Regions from separate parts of the Streptomyces sp. NPDC044064 genome, predicted to be linked through region 1. Evidence: riboswitches for the same ligand, from Rfam matches in the RefSeq annotation. Region 1 holds a riboswitch; each other region holds the start of a gene.
What was found. Region 1 has a riboswitch for cobalamin ahead of nicT (Nickel transporter NicT). Riboswitches for the same ligand answer to the same signal wherever they lie in the genome.
Positions count from the first base shown of each region.

Region 2: linked by a shared signal. The riboswitch ahead of metE (5-methyltetrahydropteroyltriglutamate--homocysteine S-methyltransferase) and the one ahead of nicT (Nickel transporter NicT) in region 1 are both predicted to bind cobalamin.
Region 3: linked by a shared signal. The riboswitch ahead of AC07DS_RS18485 (ribonucleoside-diphosphate reductase subunit alpha) and the one ahead of nicT (Nickel transporter NicT) in region 1 are both predicted to bind cobalamin.
Region 4: linked by a shared signal. The riboswitch ahead of AC07DS_RS28850 (cobalamin biosynthesis protein) and the one ahead of nicT (Nickel transporter NicT) in region 1 are both predicted to bind cobalamin.

Region 1 covers NZ_JBWKFN010000004.1:97,759-101,568, forward strand. Annotated here, with positions in the region: gene AC07DS_RS08130 (DUF4142 domain-containing protein) at 1-282, shown strand, start outside; gene AC07DS_RS08135 (glycoside hydrolase family 13 protein) at 279-1,925, opposite strand; cobalamin riboswitch at 2,040-2,222, shown strand; gene nicT (Nickel transporter NicT) at 2,252-3,343, shown strand; gene AC07DS_RS08145 (nucleoside hydrolase) at 3,393-3,810, opposite strand, start outside.
Region 2 covers NZ_JBWKFN010000001.1:629,951-633,760, forward strand. Annotated here, with positions in the region: gene aceA (isocitrate lyase) at 1-381, shown strand, start outside; partial or broken gene aceB (malate synthase A) at 500-2,091, shown strand; cobalamin riboswitch at 2,186-2,389, shown strand; gene metE (5-methyltetrahydropteroyltriglutamate--homocysteine S-methyltransferase) at 2,568-3,810, shown strand, end outside.
Region 3 covers NZ_JBWKFN010000010.1:191,650-195,459, reverse strand. Annotated here, with positions in the region: gene AC07DS_RS18495 (DUF3311 domain-containing protein) at 1-104, shown strand, start outside; gene mctP (monocarboxylate uptake permease MctP) at 101-1,711, shown strand; cobalamin riboswitch at 1,867-1,990, shown strand; gene AC07DS_RS18485 (ribonucleoside-diphosphate reductase subunit alpha) at 2,116-3,810, shown strand, end outside.
Region 4 covers NZ_JBWKFN010000019.1:120,978-124,787, forward strand. Annotated here, with positions in the region: gene AC07DS_RS28845 (cobyric acid synthase) at 1-1,145, opposite strand, end outside; gene AC07DS_RS28850 (cobalamin biosynthesis protein) at 1,142-2,086, opposite strand; cobalamin riboswitch at 2,188-2,327, opposite strand; gene AC07DS_RS28855 (hypothetical protein) at 2,669-2,896, opposite strand; gene AC07DS_RS28860 (inorganic phosphate transporter) at 2,925-3,810, opposite strand, start outside.

The DNA.
Region 1 (3,810 bases):
GCCCTCGCCGACCAGGCCAACAACACCGTGCTCGACCACATCACGGTGATGGAGAAGACCGGTCTGGTCGACTTCGACCAGACCCTCTTCCAGCAGACCACCCCGCCGAAGCTGCCCAGCACGGACCTGACCCCGCCGCCCCCGCCGGCGGGCCAGCCGGAGGTCGTCCTCACGCCGCCGCCGAACGCCACCTCCACCCCGGTGAACATCGACGGCCTCACCGGCGGCAACGGCGGCGGCTCCGGAGGGGCTTCACCCGCCCCCAGCCCGACCGTGGGCTAGGCCAGCCACGCCGTGGTGTCCGGCGGGAGAACGCCCGGCTCCGGGAGCGGGGTGCTGACGAGCAGCACCTCGCCCGGGGGCAGTCGTACCGGCTCCGCGGTGAGGTTGGTGACACAGCGCCAGGTCTCGGTGCGGGCGAAGTCCAGCACCCCGGCAGGGGCACCGGGCGTCCAGGTCAGCGTCTCGCCCTCCAGCAGCTTGCGGCGCAGCCTGAGTGCGGCGCGGTACAGCTCCAGGGTGGAGCCCTCGGCACCGGACTGGGCCTCGACGGCGTATGCCGCGAAGGACGCCGGCTGCGGCAGCCAGGCGACCCCGGACCCGAAGCCGTACGAGGGTCCGGTCGTCGTCCACGGCAGCGGCACCCGGCAGCCGTCGCGGCCCTTGCGGGCATGGCCCGTCTGCTCCCAGACCGGGTCCTGCAACGCCTCGGCGGGCAGCTCGGCGACCTCGGGCAGGCCTAGTTCCTCGCCCTGGTAGACGTACGACGATCCGGGCAGCGCCAGCATCAGCAGGGTCGCGGCCCGGGCCCGGCGCAGGCCCGCCGCCCGTTCGGCCGGCGGCGCCGCGCCGCCGGACAGCAGCCAGGCGTTCTCGTCGGTGCCCGGCGGGAGCACGAGGCGCGAGGCGTGGCGGACGACGTCGTGGTTGGAGAGCACCCAGGTGGCGGAGGCACCGGCGGCCCGGGCCGTCGCCAGTGAGCCGGTGATGACCTGACGGAGTTCGTCCGCGTCCCACCCTGCCTGCAGATACTCGAAGTTGAAGGCCTGGCCGAGTTCGTCCGGGCGGGCGTACAGCGCGCGGCGCGCGTCCGGGACCCAGGCCTCGGCGACCGCGGTGCGCGGCGGGCTGTAGGTGTCGAGGATCTTGCGCCAGTCGCGGTAGATCTCATGGACCTCGTCACGGTCCCAGTAGGGGTGGGTGCCGGGTTCCATCCGCTGCAGGGCCTCCTCGCCCGCGGCGCCCAGACCGCCCAGGTCCCGAAGCGGGTCGGTCAGGTCCTTGGCCAGGCCGTGGGCGACGTCGACGCGGAAGCCGTCGACGCCCCGGTCGGACCAGAAGCGCAGGGTGGTGCGGAAGTCGGCGCGGACCTCCTCGTTCTCCCAGTTCAGGTCGGGCTGTTCGGGCGCGAACAGATGCAGGTACCAGTCGCCGTCGGGGACACGTCGCCAGGCGCTGCCACCGAACACCGACTGCCAGTCGGTGGGCGGGAGTTCACCGGTATCGCCGCGGCCGGGGCGGAAGACGTAGCGTTCGCGGGCCGCGGATCCGGATCCGGCCCGCAGAGCCTCCTGGAACCAGGGGTGCAGGTGCGAGGTGTGGTTCGGGACGATGTCCACGACGACCTTCAGACCGAGCCGGTGGGCCTCGGCGGTCAGCGCGTCGAAGTCGTCGAGGGTGCCGAGGCGCGGGTCGACGTCCCGGTGATCGGCGACGTCGTAGCCGCCGTCGGCGAGTTCGGAGGGGTAGAAGGGGCTGAGCCACAGGGCGTCCACGCCGAGCGTGGCGAGGTGGTCCAGACGCTCGGTGACGCCCCTGAGGTCACCGAGGCCGTCGCCGTCGGCGTCGGCGAAGCTGCGCGGATAGACCTGGTAGATGACGGCCTGGCGCCACCAGTCGGGATTCCTGGAGGAGAGGTCTGGCATACACGGACTCTGTCCACATTGCCCGGAAACGGAACCTCGGCTGTTCGTCCGCCCGGCCGTGTGATCTTCAATACCAGGACAGCTGTGCGGCTTTGCAGGCAAAAGGATCGCCGCCTACGGTGAACGGGCCGTGGTGCTCGGGAAGTCGATGCAAGGTCGACGCGGCCCTCGCCACTGTGATCGGGGAGTTCCCGTTCCGTCCGGCAGCCGCCGGGCCACTGGTCGCAGGACCGGGAAGGCAGGAACGGCGAACGCATGACCCTAAGCCAGGAGACCGGCCACGGCATCTCACGAAGTGATCCACGAGGTGCTGGAGCGTGAACCCGATGGCCGGGATGCCCGATGCCGCTTTCCGCTGGCGACGCGAGGACACGATCAGGACGGCGGGGCTGCTGGCGGTCGTCGCCGCCCTGCACGTCGTCGCGTTCGGCGTGCTCTTCCTGCTCGTCGCTCCCGGGCACTACAAGGTCGGCCGGGACGTCTTCGGCGTCGGCCTCGGCATCACCGCCTACACCCTCGGCATGCGGCATGCCTTCGACGCCGACCACATCGCCGCGATCGACAACACCACCCGCAAGCTGATGGCCGACGGCAGGCGGCCGGTGTCGGTGGGCTTCTGGTTCGCGCTGGGCCACTCCAGCGTCGTGGTGGTGCTGGCCGCGCTGATCGCCGGCGGCACCCGGCTCGCGGGCAAGGTCATGAACGAGCACTCGCGCACCCACCAGGTGCTCGGCTTCCTCGGCACGACCGTCTCGGGCACCTTCCTCTACCTCATCGCCGCCCTCAACCTGGTCGCCCTGGCCGGCATCCTGAGGGTCTTCAGGGCCATGCGGGCGGGGACGTACGACGAGAAGGAGCTCGAACAGCACCTGGATTCCCGGGGCTTCATGAACCGCATCCTCGGCCGCCTCACCAGGTCGATCAGCCGCCCCGGGCAGATGTACCCGCTGGGCTTCCTCTTCGGGCTCGGCTTCGACACGGCCACCGAGGTCACACTGATGGTCATGGCGGGCTCGGGAGCCGCGGCGGGCCTGCCCTGGTACGCGGTCCTCTGCCTCCCCCTCCTCTTCGCCGCCGGGATGAGCCTGTTCGACACCCTCGACGGCACGTTCATGAACTTCGCCTACCAGTGGGCGTTCTCCAACCCCGTCCGCAAGGTCTTCTACAACCTCACCATCACCGGCCTGTCCATCGCCGTCGCCCTCTTCATCGGCACGATCGAGCTGGTCGGCGTCGTGCACGACAAGTTCGCCCTGACCGACGCCGTCACCGGCTGGATCGCCGGGATCGACCTGGACAGCGTCGGCTACCTCATCGTGGGCCTGTTCGTGGTGGTGTGGGCGGCGGCGCTGGCGTACTGGCGGTACGCGCGGGTGGAGGAACGGTGGGCGGCCCGGGTGCCGGCGGCCTCCGACTGAGGCCGGACGTCCCGCCGGCCCGGCCGGTGTCCGCCCCGCCGGACCTGCCCTAGCGGCGCGCCACCGTCTCCAGGTACAGCTTCACGTACCGCTCCACGTCCACCGCCAACGCCACGTCCACCAGCGCCTGTTCGCGTGCACCGCCGTGGATCTCGGACTCGCCGGGACGGGCGCGGCGGTCGACGATCGTCTGACCGCGGGTCGGGCCGGGGGCCAGGCTGACCTCGACGGGCAGCAGCCGGGTGGTGATGCCGGCCGGGTCCGCGACCGCGCACACCGCGCCCGCGTCACCGAGCCCGCCGGCCGGGTCGTCGCCGTCGGGGTCGGGTGCGGACGGGCGGTGGGCCAGCAGCTCACCGGCCAGCCGGGTGCCCGGCTCCCTGCTCTCCCGCAGCCGCCGTACGTCCGTGCCCGGTACGACGACCTGGGTGAACACGTCGAGTCCGTACATGGTGATCGGCACCCCC
Region 2 (3,810 bases), on a different contig from region 1:
GCGCGCTACCCCGACCAGATGCTCGCCTACAACTGCTCCCCCTCCTTCAACTGGAAGGCGGCGCTCGACGACGACCGGATCGCCAAGTTCCAGCGCGAGCTGGGTGCGATGGGCTACCGGTTCCAGTTCATCACGCTGGCCGGCTTCCACTCCCTCAACCACGGCATGTTCGACCTCGCACGCGGCTATGCGGAGCACGGCATGACCGCCTATGTCGACCTGCAGGAACGGGAGTTCGCCGCGCAGGCCCACGGCTTCACCGCCGTCAGGCACCAGCGCGAGGTGGGCACCGGCTACTTCGACCTGGTCTCAACCGCCGTCAACCCCGCCTCCTCCACGACCGCCCTGACCGGCTCCACCGAGGAGGAGCAGTTCCACTAGGCCGGCCCTTCGGGACCTGCCCGGTCCGCCCTCGGGCGAGCGGGGGTCCGTACGGCCGTCCCCGTCCGGCCCCGCTCCCCGCACCCGCCAGCCAGCCAGCCAGCCAGCAGGAGAAGCGATGTCCACCAGCGCCCTGACCCACCACGTCCGCGTTCTCGCGCCCCTCGGGGACCGCCACGACGAGATCCTCACGCCCGCCGCCCTGGACTTCGTGGGCCGCCTGGCCGCAGCCTTCGGCACCCGCCGGACGGACCTGATGAGGGAACGCCGCCGGCAGCTCCTGCGGCTGGCATCCGGCTCCCCGCTCGACTTCCCGATGGTCACCTCAGCCGTCCGCGCCGACCCGGCCTGGCGCGTCGCACCGCCCGCCCCCGGTCTCACCGACCGCCGCGTCGAGATCACCGGCCCACCGGACCGCCGGACGACGGTCGACGCCCTCAACTCCGGGGCCAGTGCCTGGATGGCTGACTTCGCGGATGCCACCGCTCCCACCTGGAACAACGTGATCGGCGGCCAGCTCAACCTGCTCGACGCCATCGAGCGCCGCATCGACTTCACCGCACCCGAAGGCAAGGAGTACCGGCTCGGCGACCAGCTCGCCACCATCGTGGTCCGGCCGCGCGGCTGGCACCTCGACGAGGAGCACCTGGAGTACGACGGCCGTCCCGTGCCCGCGGCGCTGGTCGACTTCGGCCTGTACTTCTTCCACTGCGCCCAGCGGCAGATCGACGCCGGGTACGGCCCGTACTTCTACCTCCCCAAGCTGGAGAACCGTTACGAAGCCCGGCTGTGGAACGACATCTTCGTCACCGCCCAGGACCTGCTCGGCATCCCCCGCGGCACGATCCGCGCCACGGTCCTGATCGAAACGATCACTGCCGCGTTCGAGATGGAGGAGATCCTCCACGAGCTGCGCGAGCACAGCTCCGGTCTCAACGCGGGCCGCTGGGACTACCTGTTCAGCCTGATCAAGACATTCGGCCACCGCACCGACTTCCTCCTGCCCGATCGCGCCGAGGTCACGATGACCGCCCCCTTCCTGCGCGCCTGCACCGAGCTGCTCGTGCGCACCTGCCACCGGCGCGGTGCCCACGCCATCGGCGGCATGGCCGCACAGGTGCCGGACAAGGACCCGACCGCCCACCGGGCCGCACTCGCCGAGGTCCGGCTGGACAAGGAGCGCGAGGCCGCGGACGGTTTCGACGGCTCCTGGGTCGCCCACCCCGGACTCGTGCCCGTCTGCCGCGAGGTGTTCGACGGTGTTCTCGGCGATCGGCCCCACCAGATCGACCGGACACGGGACGACGTGCACGTGCGGGCGGCCGACCTGCTGACGGTGCGCCGCATCAGCGGCCCTCCGACCGACGAGCGCATCCGCACCGATGTCGCCGTCGCCGTGCGCTACTTCGCCGCCTGGCTGCGCGGCCGAGGAGCCGTCGCCCTGTACGGCCTCATGGCGGACGCGGCCACCGCCGAGATCGCCCGCGTGCAGATCTGGCAGTGGCTGCGCCACCGGGTGATCGACCGGGAGACGGTCCTGCGGCTGCTCGACGACGAGATCGTGGCGCTCGGCTCCGAGTATCCCTGGGCCCCGTCGAAGAGGTCCGCGCCCTCTTCGAACGGACGGCGCTGCTCGGCGAGTTGCCACTGTTCTTCACTCCGGACGCCTACACCCGCCACCTCGTGCGCCGCACGGGGGCCGGCGCATGAGCGGGGACGCCCGGCCCGACGTGTCACGCCTCATCGTCCGGATGACGGACGTCCCGCTCCCGTATCGCACGACGACCCCGTAGGCTGGCCGACGCAGCTGGTTCGCCCCGTCCGCCAGGCGGGATGCGTCGCAAGAGGGAACCCGGTGGGAATCCGGGACTGCCCCGCAGCGGTGAGCGGGAACGACCGCCGTCATACGCACTGGGCCCGAGGAGGGCCTGGGAAGCGACGGCCAGTAGGTGTCTCGTACGACTTCGTACGACGAGACGTGCCCGCGAGTCCGAAGACCTGCCAACTGCCCGCGCCCGAAGCACTCGTGCGTGGACATCCCGGTGACCTCGAGGGCGGGTCGGCGTACATACCAGGCGGACGACCGCGCCCACCGCGCGAGGCCGTACCCGTCCGGTTCCGTCACCCCTTCGCGCTCTCGTCCCGTCGCCGGGATCTCAGGGATTCATCTCGCGAAGGAGATCTCCATGACCACCAAGCCCGCAGCCGCCGCAGCACGGGCCACCGTGTACGGCTACCCCCGCCAGGGACGGAACCGGGAACTGAAGAAGGCGATCGAGGGCTACTGGAAGGGCCGCGTCACCGCCGACGCCCTCCGCTCCACCGCCGCCGACCTGCGCCGTACGAACTGGCAGCAGCTCGCCGGGGCCGGCATCGACGAGGTGCCCACCGGCGACTTCTCGTACTACGACCACGTCCTGGACACCACCGTCATGGTCGGCGCGATCCCCGCACGCCACCGGGAGGCGGTCGCGGCCGACCCGCTCGACGGCTACTTCGCCATGGCCCGCGGCACGCAGGACGTCGCGCCGCTGGAGATGACCAAGTGGTTCGACACCAACTACCACTACCTGGTCCCCGAACTCGGCCCGGACACGGTGTTCGCCGCCGATGCGGCCAAGCAGGTCGCCGAGCTGGCGGAAGCCCTGGCCCTGGGCCTCACCGCCCGGCCCGTGCTGGTCGGTCCGGTCACCTACCTCCTGCTGGCCAAGCCCGCACCGGGCGTACCCGCGGGCTTCGAGCCGCTCACCCTGCTGGACCGCCTGCTGCCGGTGTACGCCGAGGTCCTCGCCGATCTGCGTGCCGCGGGCGCGGAGTGGGTCCAGCTGGACGAGCCCGCCCTGGTCCAGGACCGCACCCCGGCCGAACTCGACGCCGTCGGCCGCGCCTACCGCGCCCTCGGCACGCTCACCGACCGGCCCAGGCTGCTGGTCGCCTCCTACTTCGACCGGCTCGGCGAAGCCCTGCCGCTGCTGACCAGGGCTCCGGTGGAGGGCCTGGCCCTGGACTTCACCGCGGCCGCCGCCGCCAACCTCGACGCCCTCGCCGCGGCGGGCGGCCTGCCCGGCAGGCGCCTGGTCGCGGGGGTCGTCGACGGCCGTAACATCTGGGTCAACGACCTGGAGAAGTCGCTGTCCACCCTGGGCACCCTGCTCGGGCTGGCCGGCCGGGTCGACGTGGCCGCGTCCTGCTCCCTGCTGCACGTCCCGCTCGACGCCGCCGTGGAGCGGGACGTCGAGCCGCAGATCCTGCGCTGGCTCGCCTTCGCCGAGCAGAAGACGCGCGAGGTCGCCACGCTCGCCAGGGGTCTCGCCCACGGCACCGGCACGATCGCCGCCGAACTGGCCGCCAACCGGGCCGACCTCGCGTCTCGTGCCGGCTCGCCCAGCACCCACGACCCGGCCGTGCGGGCCCGCGCCGCCGCGGTCA
Region 3 (3,810 bases), on a different contig from region 1:
TGTGGGTGCCGGTCTCCACCGTGCTCACGGTGCTCGCGTACAAGCTCTGGCAGCGTGACCAGAGCGCCCGCAGGGCGACTCAGGGCAAGGGGGCGGCGCAGTGAAGAACGGCGTCAACGGCGTCGCGCTCGGCGTCTTCATCTTCTTCTTCCTGGCCGTCACGGTCATGGGCTTCCTGGCCGCCCGCTGGCGCAGGGCCGACGACGAGCACTCCCTGGACGAATGGGGCCTGGGCGGACGGTCGTTCGGTACCTGGGTCACCTGGTTCCTGCTCGGCGGCGACCTGTACACGGCGTACACCTTCGTCGCCGTGCCGGCGGCGATCTACACGGCGGGCGCGGCCGGTTTCTTCGCCGTGCCGTACACCATCCTGGTCTACCCGCTGATCTTCACGTTCCTGCCCCGCCTGTGGTCGGTCTCGCACAAGCACGGCTATGTGACGACCTCGGACTTCGTGCGCGGCCGCTTCGGCTCCAAGGGCCTGTCGCTGGCCGTGGCGCTCACCGGCATCCTCGCGACGATGCCGTACATCGCGCTCCAGCTCGTCGGCATCCAGGCGGTGCTGGACGTGATGGGCGTCGGCGGCGGCGAGAACACCAACTGGTTCGTGAAGGACCTCCCGCTGCTCATCGCCTTCGGTGTGCTGGCCGCCTACACGTACTCGTCGGGCCTGCGCGCGCCCGCGCTGATCGCGTTCGTCAAGGACACGCTGATCTACATCGTCATCGCGGTGGCGATCATCTACATCCCGATCAAGCTGGGCGGGTTCGACGACATCTTCGCCAAGGCCGGCGAGAAGTTCACGAAGGCGGGTGCGGGCGGGCTCGTCCCCGCCCCCGCGGGCCAGTGGACGTATGCCACGCTGGCGCTCGGTTCGGCGCTCGCGCTGTTCATGTACCCGCACTCGATCACCGCGACGCTCTCGTCCAGGAGCCGTGAGGTGATCCGGCGCAACACCACGATCCTGCCGCTGTACTCGCTGATGCTGGGCCTGCTCGCGCTGCTCGGCTTCATGGCGATCGCGGCCGGGGTGAACGTCACCAACGGGCAGTTGGCGATTCCGCAGCTGTTCGAGGACATGTTCCCGGACTGGTTCGCGGGCGTCGCCTTCGCGGCGATCGGCATCGGCGCCCTGGTGCCCGCGGCCATCATGTCCATCGCGGCGGCGAACCTCTTCACCCGCAACATCTACAAGGACTTCATCAGGCCGGACGCCACGCCGAGGCAGGAGGCCCAGGTCTCCAAGCTCGTGTCGCTGCTGGTGAAGGTCGGCGCCCTGGTCTTCGTCCTCACCATGGACAAGACGGTCGCCATCAACTTCCAGCTGCTGGGCGGCATCTGGATCCTGCAGACCTTCCCGTCCCTGGTCGGCGGCCTGTTCACGCGCTGGTTCCACCGCTGGGCGCTGCTCGCCGGCTGGGCGGTCGGCATGGTCTACGGCACCGCCGCCGCGTACGGCGTGGCCTCGCCGACCCAGAAGCACTTCGGCGGCTCCGCCAAGGAGATCCCGGGTATCGGTGAGATCGGCTACATCGGCCTCACGGCCTTCGTCCTGAACGTCGCCGTCACGGTGGTCCTGACCTTCGTCCTGAAGGCTCTCAAGGCCCCTGAGGGCCTCGACGAGACGAGCCCCGCGGACTACACGGCGGACGCGGGCGACGCGGGAGTTCAGGTGGAACTCCCCCCGGCCACGGCGGGCGCCGGGCACTGAGAGGCGCCCCGAAGGGGGCGCGAGCAACCACGATCCACCCGCAGCGGGCCGCCGGCAACAAGCACCACGGCGGCCCGCTGTTGACCCTCTGAAGCCGCCACAACACGCAGCAGACACAACATCTGGGGGTGACACCACAACCCGGCACTAGATGTATGCTCATCCTCGCTGTCGCCGCAGGGGAATCCGGTGCGAATCCGGAACTGTCCCGCAACGGTGTACTTGCGTGTATCCGCACGCCCGTTCAGTCCGAGGACCTGCCGGCAGCGCGCGCCCGGCCGTCCGGTCCGGGTGCCTTGAGACGTCCGGGCCTCGTGGAGTGGGCCGGTGGACGCGACGCCGTGCGCGCTCGTGCTGCCCCCCGCCCTCCGCCAGGCCCTGTGCCGAGCGAGGGAGAGCCCCACGTGACCATCGCGCCAGCCGACCCGGCTTCAGCCGTCCAGGCGACCGCAGCACCGGTGGAGACCGACGGTCCCGGTGCCGCGCTGCTGCGGACCCTGACCGAGCTGACCGCCGACCTCCCCGACGCCGACCCCGGCCGGGTCGCCGCGGCCGCGCTGCGGGGCCGTTCCGCCCGGGCCGACGAGGCGGAGTTGCGCGAGCTGGCCACGGAGGCGGCCGCCGGCCTCATCTCCGAGGACCCTGCCTACTCCCGGCTGGCCGCCCGGCTGCTGACCATCTCGATCCGCGCCGAGGCCGCCTCGCAGGGCGTGACGTCCTTCACCGAGTCCGTCGCCGTGGGCCACCGCGAGGGCCTGGTCGCCGACCGCACGGCGGAGTTCGTACGACTGCACGCCGCGCGTCTCGACACGCTGATCGACGCGGCCGGCGACGACCGCTTCGGCTACTTCGGTCTGCGCACCCTGCACAGCCGCTACCTGCTGCGCCACCCCATCACCCGCAAGGTGATCGAGACGCCCCAGCACTTCATGCTGCGCGTCGCCGCTGGTCTCGCCGAGGACGACACGACCCGCTCCGCCGACGAAGTCGCCGCGCTCTACGGGCTCATGAGCCGCCTCGACTACCTGCCCTCCTCCCCCACGCTCTTCAACTCCGGCACGCGGCACCCGCAGATGTCGTCCTGCTACCTCCTCGACTCACCGCTGGACGAGCTGGACTCCATCTACGACCGCTACCACCAGGTCGCCCGCCTCTCCAAGCACGCCGGCGGCATCGGTCTGTCGTACTCCCGGATCCGCAGCCGCGGTTCGCTGATCCGCGGCACCAACGGACACTCCAACGGCATCGTCCCGTTCCTGAAGACCCTGGACGCCTCGGTGGCCGCCGTGAACCAGGGCGGCCGGCGCAAGGGCGCGGCCGCGGTGTACCTGGAGACCTGGCACTCCGACATCGAGGAGTTCCTGGAGCTGCGCGACAACACCGGCGAGGACGCGCGCCGTACGCACAACCTCAACCTCGCGCACTGGATCCCGGACGAGTTCATGCGCCGGGTGAACGCCGACGAGCAGTGGTCGCTGTTCTCCCCGGCGGACGTGCCGGAGCTGGTCGACCTGTGGGGCGAGGAGTTCGACGCCGCGTACCGCAAGGCGGAGGCGAACGGGCTCGCGAAGAAGACCATCCCGGCCCGCGACCTGTACGGCCGCATGATGCGCACCCTCGCGCAGACCGGCAACGGCTGGATGACCTTCAAGGACGCCGCCAACCGCACCGCCAACCAGACGGCCGAGGCGGGCCACGTCGTCCACTCCTCGAACCTCTGCACGGAGATCCTGGAGGTCACCGACGACGGCGAGACGGCGGTCTGCAACCTGGGTTCGGTCAACCTCGGTGCCTTCGTGCGGGACGGGGACATCGACTGGGAGCGCCTCGACGAGACCGTCCGCACGGCCGTCACCTTCCTCGACCGCGTCGTCGACATCAACTTCTACCCGACCGAGCAGGCGGGCCGCTCCAACGCCAAGTGGCGTCCGGTGGGCCTGGGCGCGATGGGTCTGCAGGACGTCTTCTTCAAGCTGCGCCTGCCCTTCGACTCCGCCGAGGCCAAGGCCCTGTCGACGCGGATCGCCGAGCGGATCATGCTCGCCGCGTACGAGGCCTCCGCCGACCTGGCCGAGCGCAACGGCGCGCTGCCGGCCTGG
Region 4 (3,810 bases), on a different contig from region 1:
CGGGTGAGGGTCTTCTCGCGGGCGAACCGCACCCGCACGGGGAGCACTCCGAGGCCCGGGACACTGCCGGCGCGCGACTCGACCTCGTCCTCGATGTGCTCGCCGAGGATCTGGAAGCCGCCGCAGACGCCGAGGACCGGGCGTCCCTCCGCGGCCCTTCTGACGAGGGCGTCCGCGAGACCCCGCTCGCGCAGCCAGGCGAGCGCCCGGACCGTACCCCGGGTCCCAGGGATCACCACGAGGTCGGCGTCCGCCAGCTCCTCCGGCCGGTCCACGAACCGCACGACGACGCCCGGTTCGGCGGCCAGCGAGTCCACGTCCGTGAAGTTGGACATGAGCGGGACCGCGCAGACGGCGACCCGCAGCACGTCCTCGCCGACGGGCGGGGCGGTGTTCGACTCCCGCACGGTTCCGCGCAGGGAGACACGGAGCCCGTCCTCCTCGTCGATGCCGAGCCCGTGCCGGAACGGCAGCACGCCGTAGGTGTGCCGCCCGGTGAGCCCGTGCAGCATGTCCAACCCCGGCTCCAGCAGGCCGACATCACCCCGGAACTTGTTGACCAGGAACCCGGCGACCAGCTCCTGGTCCTCCCGGGACAGCAGCGCGACGGTCCCGAAGAAGGAGGCGAACACGCCTCCGCGGTCGATGTCGCCCACCACCAGCACGGGCAGCCGCGCGTTGCGCGCGATCCCCATGTTCACGATGTCGGTGCGCCGCAGATTGATCTCCGCGGGCGAACCGGCCCCCTCACAGATCACCGCGTCATACGTGCCCCGCAACTCGGCAAGACAGTCCAGCACCGTGCCGAGCAGCCGCTGCTGGCGCCCCCCGTGGTACCCGCGCGCGCTCAGCTCGCCCACCGGCTTGCCGAGCAGCACGACCTGGCTGCTCTGCTCGCCACCGGGCTTGAGCAGCACGGGATTCATCAGCGCGGTCGGCTCGACACGGCAGGCCTGGGCCTGCATGGCCTGAGCCCGTCCGATCTCGGCGCCCTCCCGGGTCACGAACGAGTTGAGGGACATGTTCTGCGCCTTGAACGGCGCGACCTTGACGCCCCGGCGCACCAGCCACCGGCAGATACCTGCCGTCACGACGCTCTTGCCGGCGTCGGAGGTGGTGCCGGCCACGAGGAGACCACCGTTCACTTCCCACGTCCCTTCACGATTCGGCGCGCGGCGACCGTGACGCCGAGCGCGAGCAGGCCGACCCGGCGGGAGAGCCGTACGGCCCGGTCGATGTCGGTGACCCGGACGGCCCGCCCGGTGTCCCCGTTGAGCAGGGGCCGGTGTTCGACGCGCCCGCCGTAGGAGAGCGTCCCGCCCAGCCGCACGCCGAGGGCACCCGCGAACGAGGCCTCGACGGGCCCGGCGTTGGGACTCGGGTGCCTGCGGGCGTCGGCCCGCCAGGCCCGCACGGCGCCGCGGGGGTCCGGTCCGGCAGCGGCGGCGAGCACGGCGGTCAGCCGCGCCCCCGGCCAGCCGGCGAGGTCGTCGAGCCGGGCGGAGGCCCAGCCGTAGCGCCGGAAGCGGACCGACCTGTGGCCCACCATCGCGTCCAGGGTGTTGACGGCCCGGAACCCGAGCAGCCCCGGTACCCCGCCCACGGCACCCCAGACGAGCGCGCCCACGACGGCGTCCGACGTGTTCTCGGCGACGGACTCGACCACGGCCCGGGCGATCCCGTCGGCGTCGAGGGCCTGCGGGTCCCGTCCGCACAGATGCGGCAGCCGCGCCCGGGCCGCCTCGACGTCCCCGGCCTCCAGCGCACGCCCGACGGTCCGTGCCTCCCGGGCGAGCGAAGTACCCCCGACCACGGCCCAGGTGGCGGCGGCGGTCAGCGCGACGGAAGCGACGGGGGAACGGCGCACGGCTCGCTCGGCCACGGCCCCCAGCGCGACGGCGCCTCCGGCGCACACGGCGGTGTGCAGCGCACCCCAGCCGCGGTGGTCGTGCCACAGCGCGCGCTCCACGGCGGCGGCAGCCCGCCCGAACGCGGCGACCGGATGCCCACGGCGCGGATCACCGAGGACCAGGTCGCCGACGAGGCCGGCGGCGGCGCCGTACGCGTAGAAGCGATCGGCACCCATCGGCTCAGCCGGCCGTGGGGGCAGGCAGGGCCTGGTTACTGAACCTCAATCGGCAGCCGCGCATGGCGATATGTCCTCACTCAGGGTGTCCACGCCCTGGTTCGACTAGACCGGCGGTGAGAGTTCCTGGCTCCCGGGGGTGTTCTTCCCCGGTGACAGTGGCGGGACCGCGCCGGATTCGCACCGGCTTCCTCTCTGCCGCCGTACATGGCCCGGGCAGTCCACCACGCGCCCGGAAGGGCCGTCAACTTGCCTTTGACCTGGGATGCCGGACTGTGCTGAGGCCCACATCGCCGGCACGCCGGGCGGCACCGCGAGGCCGGGTCGCGGTGAATTCAGTTCCCTCGGGCGGCAATCGGGGATCCCGCCCGTGCTCACGGACCGTCACCACCCGCACGGGTGCATAGGTCTTGTACGGGGTCCAACGGTCATCGGAGGGGACACACCGTGGCGTACATGGGCGAGATGCTGCCGGGCGACGGCCGGGTGGTGCTGCCGGAGCCTGCGGACATGCGGACATGCGTCCGCCCTGTCGTTCCCGCTGAAGCGGTACCGACAGGGCGGACGATGTGGACTACGGCGTCAGGGCTTCGCCACGATCAGATAGATCCCGTACGCCACCGCAGCGGCACAGGCCGCGAAGCACACGTACGCACCGGTCACGGCCAGCGCGGCGGACCCGCCCTGCTCCGTGGCCTTCTCGCGGCGCGACAGGCCGTTGACGCCGAGGGTGAACAGGGCCACCAGGCCCACCGTGAACGCGAGGCTGACGCCGAAGACGGAGCCGAGGGCCGCCCAGTCGATCTTCATGGGGATGCTTCCTTCAGTTTCCGGGCGGTCAGACTGCGGCGGCCGGCGGAGCCGCCGGAGCCGGTTCGGTGGTGGCCTGAGCCGGGATCGTGGCCGACAGGTCCTCGGCGACCGTGCCCGTGGGCGGCGGGATCACCGCGGCGATGGCGGTGGTCACCACACCGGCCGGCTCCACCGTGTCGTCGACGACGTTGGTGTGGTCGACGACCTCGCGGCGGGAGATCTTCCAGATCGCGGCGCTGGCGCCGACCAGGAAGACGGCGACGGCCGCGGTGCCCCAGTCACCCAGGTCCGTGACGGACTCGGCGCCCGCGCCGACCAGCGCGGCGGCCGGCAGGGTCAGCGCCCAGGCGATGAACATGCGGGTCGCGGTGGACCAGCGGACCACACCGCCCCTGCGGCCCAGACCAGCGCCCATCACCGAGCCGGAGACGACGTGGGTGGTGGAGAGGGAGAAGCCGAGGTGCGAGGAGGCCAGGATGGCCGTGGCCGCGCTGGTCTGGGCGGCGAAGCCCTGTCGCGGCTCGAGGTCGGTCAGGCCCTTGCCCATGGTGCGGATGATGCGCCAGCCGCCGATGTAGGTGCCGAGCGCGATGGCCAGACCCGCGGAGAGGATGACCCAGGTGGGAGGGTTGGAGCCGGGGGCGATGGCACCGCCCGCGATGAGGGCGAGGGTGATGATGCCCATCGTCTTCTGCGCGTCGTTGGTGCCGTGGGCGAGGGAGACCAGACCGGCGGAGGCGATCTGACCGGCGCGGTAGCCCTTGCGGGTGGCCTCGCCCTCGGCGTTCTTGCCGATGCCGTAGGAGAAGCGGGTGGCCAGCATCGCGGCGAGACCCGCGACGATCGGCGCGGCGACCGCCGGGAGCAGCACCTTGGTGACCAGTACGTCACTGTGGACGGCACCGAAGCCC